DNA from 2 places in the Salinarimonas chemoclinalis genome. Region 1 is predicted to be linked to the other one. Evidence: predicted binding sites of a transcription regulator. Region 1 holds the regulator's gene; the other holds the start of a gene.
The links. The regulator PhoB, encoded in region 1, activates phosphate uptake and scavenging genes when phosphate is short. The targets are predictions, from matches to a motif close to TGTCATNNANCTGTCAT.

Region 1 (4,404 bases):
CCGCATGGCACCGCTGGTTCGCGAGCGCCCGCGACCCGGAGGCGACCGGCCTCGTCGCCATCCTCCACCCCTGGGAGAGCGGCCGGGACAACGCCATCGATTGGGACGACGCGCTCGCGCGCGTACCGACCGACGGCATCGGCAGCTACGTGCGCCGGGACACGACCCACGTCGACGCGGCGCAGCGACCGACCAAGGAGGAGTACGACCGCTATCTCTGGCTCGTGCAACGCTTCCGCCGGCTCGGCTGGAACCAGGCGGCGCTGCACGACGCCTCGCCGTTCCGGGTGGTCGACCCGGGCTTCAACGCGATCCTGATCCGCTCGGCGGAGGACCTCGCGGCGATGGCGCGGGCGCTCGGCGCGCCGGAGATCGCGGCGGAGGCGGAGGGCCAGGCGGGGCGCGGGCGCGCGGCGCTGGACGGCCTCTGGCACGAGGGGCTCGGGCAATACGCAGCCTTCGACCGGGCGGCCGGGACCCTCGTCGAGAGCGCCTCGATCGGCGGCCTCCTGCCGCTCATGGCGCTCGAGCCCGGCCATCCCCGCGCGGACGCCCTCGTCGGACGCGTCGCGGGCCTGCGCTCGGCGGTGCGCCACCCCGTCCCGAGCCACGATCCCGCCGATCCCCGCTTCGATCGCCTGCGCTACTGGCGCGGTCCGCTCTGGCTCATCGCCAACCGCCTCGTCGCCGACGGGCTCGGGCGCCACGGGCGGTCCGATGCGGCCGCGGACATCGCCCGCGACGGCCTCGCGCTCGTGGCGCGGAGCGGCTTCGGGGAGTACTTCGACCCGCTCGACGGCCGCGCGCTGGGCGGCAAGCGCTTCAGCTGGACCGCCGCGATGGTGCTCGAGTTCCTGGAAATGGCCTGAGAGGTGGCCCGAGGGGCAGGATCAGCCGACGAAGGCGCGCTCGACCACGAAATGCGCGGGCTTGGCGTTCGAACCCTCATCGAGCCCGGCCGCGGCGCACAGCGCCCGGCAGTCGCGCGTCATCTCGATCGAGCCGCAGATCATCACCCGGTCCGTCGCCGGATCGAGGGGCGGCACGCCCAGATCGGCGAAGAGCCGGCCCGACGCGATCGCGTCCGTGATCCGGAAGGAACGCGGGTGCGGCTCGCGGGTGACGGTGGTGTAGAAGGTCAGCCGCGGGGCGGCGATCTCGCCCACGAGCGGATCGTCGACGAGGTCGCGCACGGTGTTCTCGCCATAGGCGAGCTCGGCCACCCGCCGGCAGGACTGGGTGAGGATCACCTCGTCGAACTTCTCGTAGGTCTCGGGGTCGCGGATCAGGCTCGCGAAGGGCGCGATGCCGGTGCCGGTGGAGAGCATCCACAGCCGCCGGCCCGGCGCGAGCGCGTCGAGCACCAGCGTGCCGGTGGGCTTCTTCTTGATCAGGATCTCGTCGCCCACGGCGATGCGCTGGAGCCGCTCCGTGAGCGGGCCGCCCGGGACCTTGATGGAGAAGAACTCCAGCTCGTCGTCCCAGCTCGGGCTCGCGATCGAGTAGGCGCGGAAGACGGGCTTCTCGCCACCGGGAAGGCCGATCATGACGAACTCGCCGGAGCGGAAGCGAAGACTCGCGGGGCGCGTGGTGCGGAAGCGGAAGAGCCGGTCGGTGAAGTGCTCGACGAGCGTCACGCGCTCGACGTGGCAATCGACGGGCGCGGCGATCGCGCCGGCGGCGGCTGAATCCGACATCGTGGTCCTCTCGTGCGGCCCCTCTACCCGGACTCGCCATGGCCGAGCTCCGGCGACGCACGTGCTCTACCACATCGCCGTTTCGCAGCGCACCACGTACGAAACCGAACCCGGTTGCGCGTGGGAGGCGGCCCCTGCGGCGGCGGGGTCAGGCGCCGAGCGCGCCGTCGCTCTTGGCGAAGGTCTCGTCGAAGGAATAGCCCGCCCCGCGCACGGTGCGGATCGGGTCCAGCGTCTCGCGGGTGTTGATGGCCTTGCGCAGGCGCCCGACATGGACGTCCACCGTGCGCTCGTCGATGTAGACGTCGTGTCCCCAGACGCCGTCGAGGAGCTGCTCGCGGGTGAAGACGCGGCCCGGGCTCTGCATCAGGAACTCGAGCAGCCGGAACTCGGTCGGGCCGAGATGCAGCTCGCGCCCCGCCCGGCGCACCCGATGGGTCTCGCGGTCGAGCTCGATGTCGCCGGCGACGAGCGTGTTGGCGATGTGGGCGGGCTTGGTGCGGCGCAGGAGCGCGCGCACCCGCGCCAGCAGCTCGGGCACGGAGAAGGGCTTGACGATGTAGTCGTCCGCCCCGGTCGCGAGCCCGCGCACCCGGTCGCCCTCCTCGCCGCGGGCGGTGAGCATGATGACCGGGAGCCGCTCGGTCTCGCGGCGCGCGCGGATGCGCCGGCACAGCTCGATGCCGGAGAGCCCGGGCAGCATCCAGTCGAGCAGGACGAGATCGGGGATGCGCTCGCGCAGCCGCACCTCGGCCTCGTCGCCGCGCGCCACCGCGTCGACCTCGTAGCCCTCGGCCTCCAGGTTGTACCGCAGGAGGAGCGTCAGGGACTCCTCGTCCTCCACGACGAGGATACGCGTGCTCATCGGTCGCTCGCCTCGCGCTCCCTCACGCGCCGGGGGCGCCCGGCGCGGTCTCGCCGGGCTGCCCGGTCTCGTAGGCCGTGCGGTCCATCTTCGGCCGCTCGGCGGTGATCGGCTGGCCGGTGACGAGGTAGTGGATCGTCTCCGCGACGTTGGTGGTGTGGTCGCCGATGCGCTCCACGTTCTTGGCGCAGAACAGGAGATGCGTGCAGAAGGTGATGTTGCGGGGATCTTCCATCATGTAGGTGAGCAGCTCGCGGAAGAGCGAGTTGTAGAGCGCGTCCGTCGCGCCGTCGCGCCGCCAGACCTCCAGCGCCTTGTCGACGTCGAGCTGGGTGTAGGCGTCGAGGATGTCCTTGAGCTGGCCGAGCACCATGTCCGACATGCGCTCGACGCCGAGCACGACGCGCTGCGGCTCGAACTGGCCGGAGATGGCGAGCGTGCGCTTGGAGATGTTCTTGGCCATGTCGCCGATCCGCTCGATGTCGGAGGCGATGCGGATGGCGGAGATCACCTCGCGCAGGTCCACCGCCATCGGCTGGCGCCGGGCGATGGTGAGGATGGCCTTCTCCTCGATGTCGCGCTGGATCGTGTCGAGGCGATAGTCGGTGGTGACCACCGACTGGGCGAGGCCCACGTCGCGGCGCACCAGCGCGACGGTGGCGTCGGCGAGCATCTTCTCGGCGATGCCGCCCATCTCCATGATCGAGCGGCGCAGCTCCTGGAGCTCGGCGTCGAACGATGCGACCGTATGTTCGGACATGGGTCCGTCTCCTAGAGAGCGCTTCCTGCGGCGATGCGCCGGCTCAGCCGAAGCGGCCGGTGATGTAGTCCTGGGTGCGCTTGTCGCGCGGGTTGGTGAAGATCTGGTCGGTGGGACCCTCCTCGACGAGGTAGCCGAGGTGGAAGAAGCAGGTCTTCTGCGAGACGCGGGCGGCCTGCTGCATCGAGTGCGTGACGATGACGATCGTGTAGTTCTGCCGCAGCTCGTCGATCAGCTCCTCGATGCGCGCGGTGGCGATCGGGTCGAGCGCCGAGCACGGCTCGTCCATGAGGATCACCTCGGGCGACACCGCGATGGCGCGGGCGATGCACAGGCGCTGCTGCTGCCCGCCGGAGAGGCCGGTGCCGGTCTCGAGGAGCCGATCCTTCACCTCGTCCCAGAGGCCGGCCTTGCGAAGCGCCGCCTCGACGATCACCGCGAGCTCCGCCTTCGACTTCGCGAGCCCGTGGATGCGCGGGCCGTAGGCGACGTTCTCGAAGATCGACTTCGGGAAGGGGTTGGGCTTCTGGAAGACCATGCCGACGCGGGCGCGCAGGGTGACGACGTCCAGATCCGCGTCGTAGATGTCCTTGCCGTCGATCGTGATGTCGCCCTCGACCCGCGCGCCGTCGATCGTGTCGTTCATGCGGTTGAGGCAGCGCAGGAAGGTGGACTTGCCGCAGCCCGACGGGCCGATGAAGGCGGTCACCGCCTTCTCCGGAATGCCGATCGTGAGGTCGTAGATCGCCTGCTTGGCGCCGTAGAAGACCTTCACGTCGCGGGCGTCCACCTTCGACGCGTTGCCGATCTCCAGCGGGATGCGGACGGTCTCGCGCTTGTCGAGAACGGGCGCCGGGGCATCCGGCGCAGCGGTGGGGGCATGCATGGCGGTCATCTCGTCTCCTCGCTCGCTCACCACTTCCGCTCGAGGCGGTTGCGCAGAAAAATCGCGATCAGGTTCATCAGGATCAAGAAGCCGAGCAGAACGAGAATGCCGGCGGAGGTGCGCGCGACGAAGCCGCGCTCGGGGCTGTCCGCCCAGATGAAGATCTGGGTCGGGAGGGCCGTCGCCGGCTCCAGCA
Region 2 (4,404 bases), on a different contig from region 1:
CCGAGAAGGCGGCCTCGATGCCGCCGTCGAAGATGGGCTTCGCGCCCGGCTCGCAGATCACCCTCGACAACGCGCTCAAGATCATCTCGGTGAAGTCGGCGAACGACGTCGCCTGGACCATCGCCGAGAACCTCGGCGGCGGCTCGGCGGACAGGTTCGTGGCGGAGATGAACGCCACCGCCCGCCGGCTCGGCATGACCGACAGCCGCTTCACGAACCCGAGCGGATTGCCCGACCTCTCCAAGAGCACCACGGCCCGGGACATGGCGCTTCTCGCACAGGCGCTGTGGCGCGACTTCCCCGGCCACCGCGCGCTCTGGGGCATGGACGCCATCGTCTATGGCTCGTCGGTGATGAGGAACCACAACGGCATCATCGGCCGCTACCCCGGCGCGACGGGTATGAAGACGGGCTACGTCTGCTCGTCGGGCTTCAACGTCGTCGCCACGGCGGAGCGCAACGGCCGGCGGCTCGTCGCCGTGGTCATGGGCCAGATGTCCTCGAACGAGCGCACGGCCCTCACCGCCTCGCTGCTCGAGCACGGCTTCACCGCGCAGCGGGGCCTGTTCGGCATCGGCGGAGGACGCTCGCTCGCCTCGCTGCCACGCTCGGCCGTGACGTCGCCGCCGGACCTGCGGCCGATCGTCTGCGACCCGAACCGCCGCCGCGGCGGCGAGAGCGACAACGATACGGACGCGATCGTCGTCGCCGGCGCGACGCCCGGCGCCTCCGACGCGCTCGCCTTCTTCGCCCAGCAGCGCACGACCCTGCCGCGGGTCGACCTGCCGGCGCGCCGGGCGCCGCAGCCCGTGCGCGTGTTCCTCGGCCTGCCGGAGGGCGTCTCCGCGCCCCCGACGCTGGCCTCCGCCGCGACCGCGACCGCCCCGAGCCCGCTGGGTTCGGGCCTACCGCTCAACATCCTGCCGCCACCGCGCAACGTGCCGCTGATCCCCGGCCTGCCGCCCCCGGACACGCCGCGCACCGTCACGACCCCGCTCCCGCCCCCGCGCCCGGCCTTCTGACCGGGCGCCGAGGCGGGCCGGGCGCACGTCAAACCGGCCAGCGCTCGAGCCGGTACGCGCCGTCCCAGAACAGGTACTCGAGCCGGGTCGCCGCGGTGTAGGCCTCGTGCATGCGCGCGACGAGGCCGGGCGCCGCGTCGGCGGCGGCCTCGTTCGTCGCCTCGATCATGCGCGCCACGGCGTCGTGGAACTCCTCGCCGGCATAGGTGTCGATCCAGGCCTGGTAGGGGTTCTGCGGCGCGGCGCGGCCGTGGATGTCGCGCCCGACCTCGGCGTAGATCCAGAAGCAGGGCAGGAGCGCCGCGAGCACGACCTCGTAGGGCTCGGCGAAGGCGGTCGCCGTCAGGTAGGAGACGTAGTGGTGCGCGCTCGGCTGGACCGGCGTGGCCCGGAAGGCTGCGGCGTCGATGCCGTACTGCTCGAAGAACGAGCCGTGCAGCGCCCGTTCCACCACGATCGCCCCCTCCGCCGCCTTGACGAACTGCACGATCCGCTCCGGCTCGCGCGCCTTCGCGGCGGCGAGCGCCAGCGCGCGGCCGAAGCCGATCAGGTAGTGCGCGTCCTGGACGATGTAGTGGACGAAGCGCTCGCGCGAGAGCCGGCCCTGCGCCAGCTCGGCGTTGAAGGGCATGGTGCGGATCGATTCGTAGGCGGCGGCGTTGCGCGCCCAGGCGTCCTCGGAAAAAGCGTCCTTCGAGACGGGCATGCGGTCTGTTCCTCGCGGCTGGTGATCCCGGTTCCCCGCACCTCGCGCAATCGCGTGGCGATTTCCAGCCCCGTCGGCGCACGCCCGTGTGGGCGCGGTCCGCGACGCCGGGCTCGCTCCGCGCCGCGTTCACTCGACGACGCGCAGCGCCTTGCCCTCGAGCACCCGCAGCACGCGGCCGAGTTCCTGCCCGCGCTTCATCACGAGCCCCGAGGCCGCGACGACGGCGTAGGCGCCCTGGCGGCGGGCGAGCTTGGGGTCCTTCTCGATGCGGTAGAGCGGCATCTCGGAGGCGCGCCGGAACACGGCGAAGACGGCCTTGTCCTTGCGGAAATCGATCGCGTAGTCGCGCCATTCGCCGGCGGCGACCATGCGGCCGTAGACGTTGAGGATCGTCCGCAGTTCGTCGCGATCGAAAGACACCCGGGCGTCCTGCGCCTGCGCGGCGGGGAAGGACACCACCGTCCCGCCGCGCTGGGGCTGCGCCGTCTCGCCGTCGCTCATTGCGCCTCCTCGCCTCGGCGGCCGCTCTCTCCGGCAGCGCTCGGGCCGCCCGTCATCGTCCCGTCATGATGGAGACGGCGCGCCCGCGGTGCAAGCGGGGGCGCGGCCAGGCCGACCGCGGCGCCTCAGCGCCGCGGCGCCGCCTCGGCGATGGCGAGGAAGTCCGCAGCCTTCAGGCTCGCTCCGCCCACCAGGGCGCCGTCGACGTTGGCCACAGCGAGGATCTCGGCGGCGTTGCCGGGCTTCACCGAGCCGCCGTAGAGGATGCGCATGGCGGCGACCTCGGCGGCCGGCGCCTTCGACGCCAGTGCCGCGCGCACGGCCTCGTGCATCTCTCCGATATCCTCGAGCGTCGGCACGAGGCCGGTGCCGATCGCCCAGACCGGCTCGTAGGCGATCACCGTCGTGGCCGCGGCGATCCCTTCGGACAGCGACCCGTCGAGCTGCCCGCGCACGACCTCGAGGGCGCGGCCGGCCTCGCGCTCCTCCCGCGTCTCCCCGACGCACACGATCGCGACGAGCCCGGCGCGATGCGCCGCCGCGAGCTTGGCGCGCACGGCGGCGTCGCTCTCGCCGTGGTTTGCGCGGCGCTCGGAATGGCCGACGATGACGTGGGTCGCGCCCGCGTCGGCCAGCATCTCCGCCGAGACGTCGCCGGTATGCGCACCCGTCGACTGCGCATGGCAATCCTGCCCGCCGACGGCGACGCCGGATCCGCGCAGGCGCTCGGCCATGCGGTGGACGAGGGTGGCCGGCGGGCACAGCGCGAGGTCGACCCGCCCGGAGAGCGCGCCCGCCCCCGCCTTCACGGCGTCCGCCTCGGCGAGCGCGGCGGCGAGGCCGTTCATCTTCCAGTTCCCGGCGACGAAGGGGCGGGGCTGCGTCATGTCGTGCTCCAGTTCGGCTGGTCGGGCGTCGGCGCCGTTCCTACAGCCTATCGCGCGCGGGCTCAAATCGCGCGGCGCGGGCGTCGCGTTGATTTGCGCCCGCGCCGATGCTACCTCCATGGCGTGGCCCCTGTGGCGGAATTGGTAGACGCGCTCGACTCAAAATCGAGTTCCGCAAGGAGTGCTGGTTCGATCCCGGCCAGGGGCACCACGAGCTTCGGAGGCCATCGCTCGTCTCGTATAGGCCGCGCGTCCTCCGGCCACCGGGCCGCCACTGCGCACGACGCCGGGCTACAGGTCCACCGCGATCTCGCCGTCCGCCTCGGCGGCGCGCGAGCAGCAGAGGATGACCTTCCGCTCGCGCTCGCGCGCGGAGAGCGCGAAATCGCGATGGTCGACCGCGCCCGAGACGAGCCCGGCCGCGCAGACTCCGCAGATGCCGCTCGAGCACTTGGTCTCGACGTGCACGCCGATGCGCGAGAGCGCGTCCGTCGCGCTCTCGTCGGCCGCGACGTCGACGGACCGGCCGCTCGTCGCCAGGACGAGCCGGAAGGGGAAGCTCGGCCGGTCGGGCTCCTCGGGCACGGCGAAGTACTCGCGATGCAGCGCCTCCTCCGGCCAGAGGTTCGTCCGCGCGGCGTCGAGAACCGCGTCCATGTAGCGAACCGGCCCGCAGGCGTAGAGATGCATGCCGGGCGCGTAGGCCGCCGTGAGCGCGGCGAGGTCGGCGCGGGTCCCCTCCTGCGAGCAGTGCAGATGCATGCGGTCGCCGAACGGGGCGGCGAGGAGATCCCGCGCGAACGGCGCGCGGTCACGGCTCGGGCAGGAATAATGCAGCGCGAAGTCGCGGCCGAGCGCGTGCAGGCGGTGGGCCATCGGGATCATCGGCGTGACGCCGATGCCGCCGGCGAAGAGCAGCGAGCGGGTCGCGTCCTCGACGAGCGGGAAGTGGTTGCGCGGCGGCGAGACGAAGACCCGCCGCCCCGGCCGGAAGGCGCGGTGCATCAGCTTCGAGGCGCCCTTCCCCTCCGCCTCATTCAGCACGCCGAGCACCCAGCGCGAGCGGTCCGCGGGATCGCCGGCGAGGGAGTATTGCCGCAGGTATTCAGGCGCGATGACGACGTCTACATGGGCGCCGGGCTCGAAGGCGGGCAGCTCCGAACCGTCCGCCGCGACGAGCTCGAACCGCGCCGTGTCGGCAGTCTCCTCGATGCGCGCCGAGAGCACGGTCGCGATCACCGGCGGCGGGCCGTCCGGCATCCGGAACGGCGGCGCGAGCCCCTCG

Region 2: the regulator PhoB is predicted to act here: its motif matches at 2,283-2,299, upstream of AB9M23_RS12245 (DUF2794 domain-containing protein).

The regions. Positions count from the first base shown of each region.
Region 1 covers NZ_JBGMWH010000002.1:92,298-96,701, reverse strand. The annotation lists gene AB9M23_RS04250 (MGH1-like glycoside hydrolase domain-containing protein) at 1-869, shown strand, start outside; gene AB9M23_RS04245 (ferredoxin--NADP reductase) at 891-1,697, opposite strand; gene phoB (phosphate regulon transcriptional regulator PhoB) at 1,846-2,562, opposite strand; gene phoU (phosphate signaling complex protein PhoU) at 2,585-3,322, opposite strand; gene pstB (phosphate ABC transporter ATP-binding protein PstB) at 3,366-4,217, opposite strand; gene pstA (phosphate ABC transporter permease PstA) at 4,235-4,404, opposite strand, start outside.
Region 2 covers NZ_JBGMWH010000006.1:100,856-105,259, reverse strand. The annotation lists gene AB9M23_RS12255 (D-alanyl-D-alanine carboxypeptidase family protein) at 1-1,022, shown strand, start outside; gene tenA (thiaminase II) at 1,051-1,728, opposite strand; gene AB9M23_RS12245 (DUF2794 domain-containing protein) at 1,858-2,232, opposite strand; gene tpiA (triose-phosphate isomerase) at 2,358-3,119, opposite strand; tRNA gene AB9M23_RS12235 (tRNA-Leu) at 3,246-3,330, shown strand; gene AB9M23_RS12230 (reductive dehalogenase) at 3,411-4,404, opposite strand, start outside.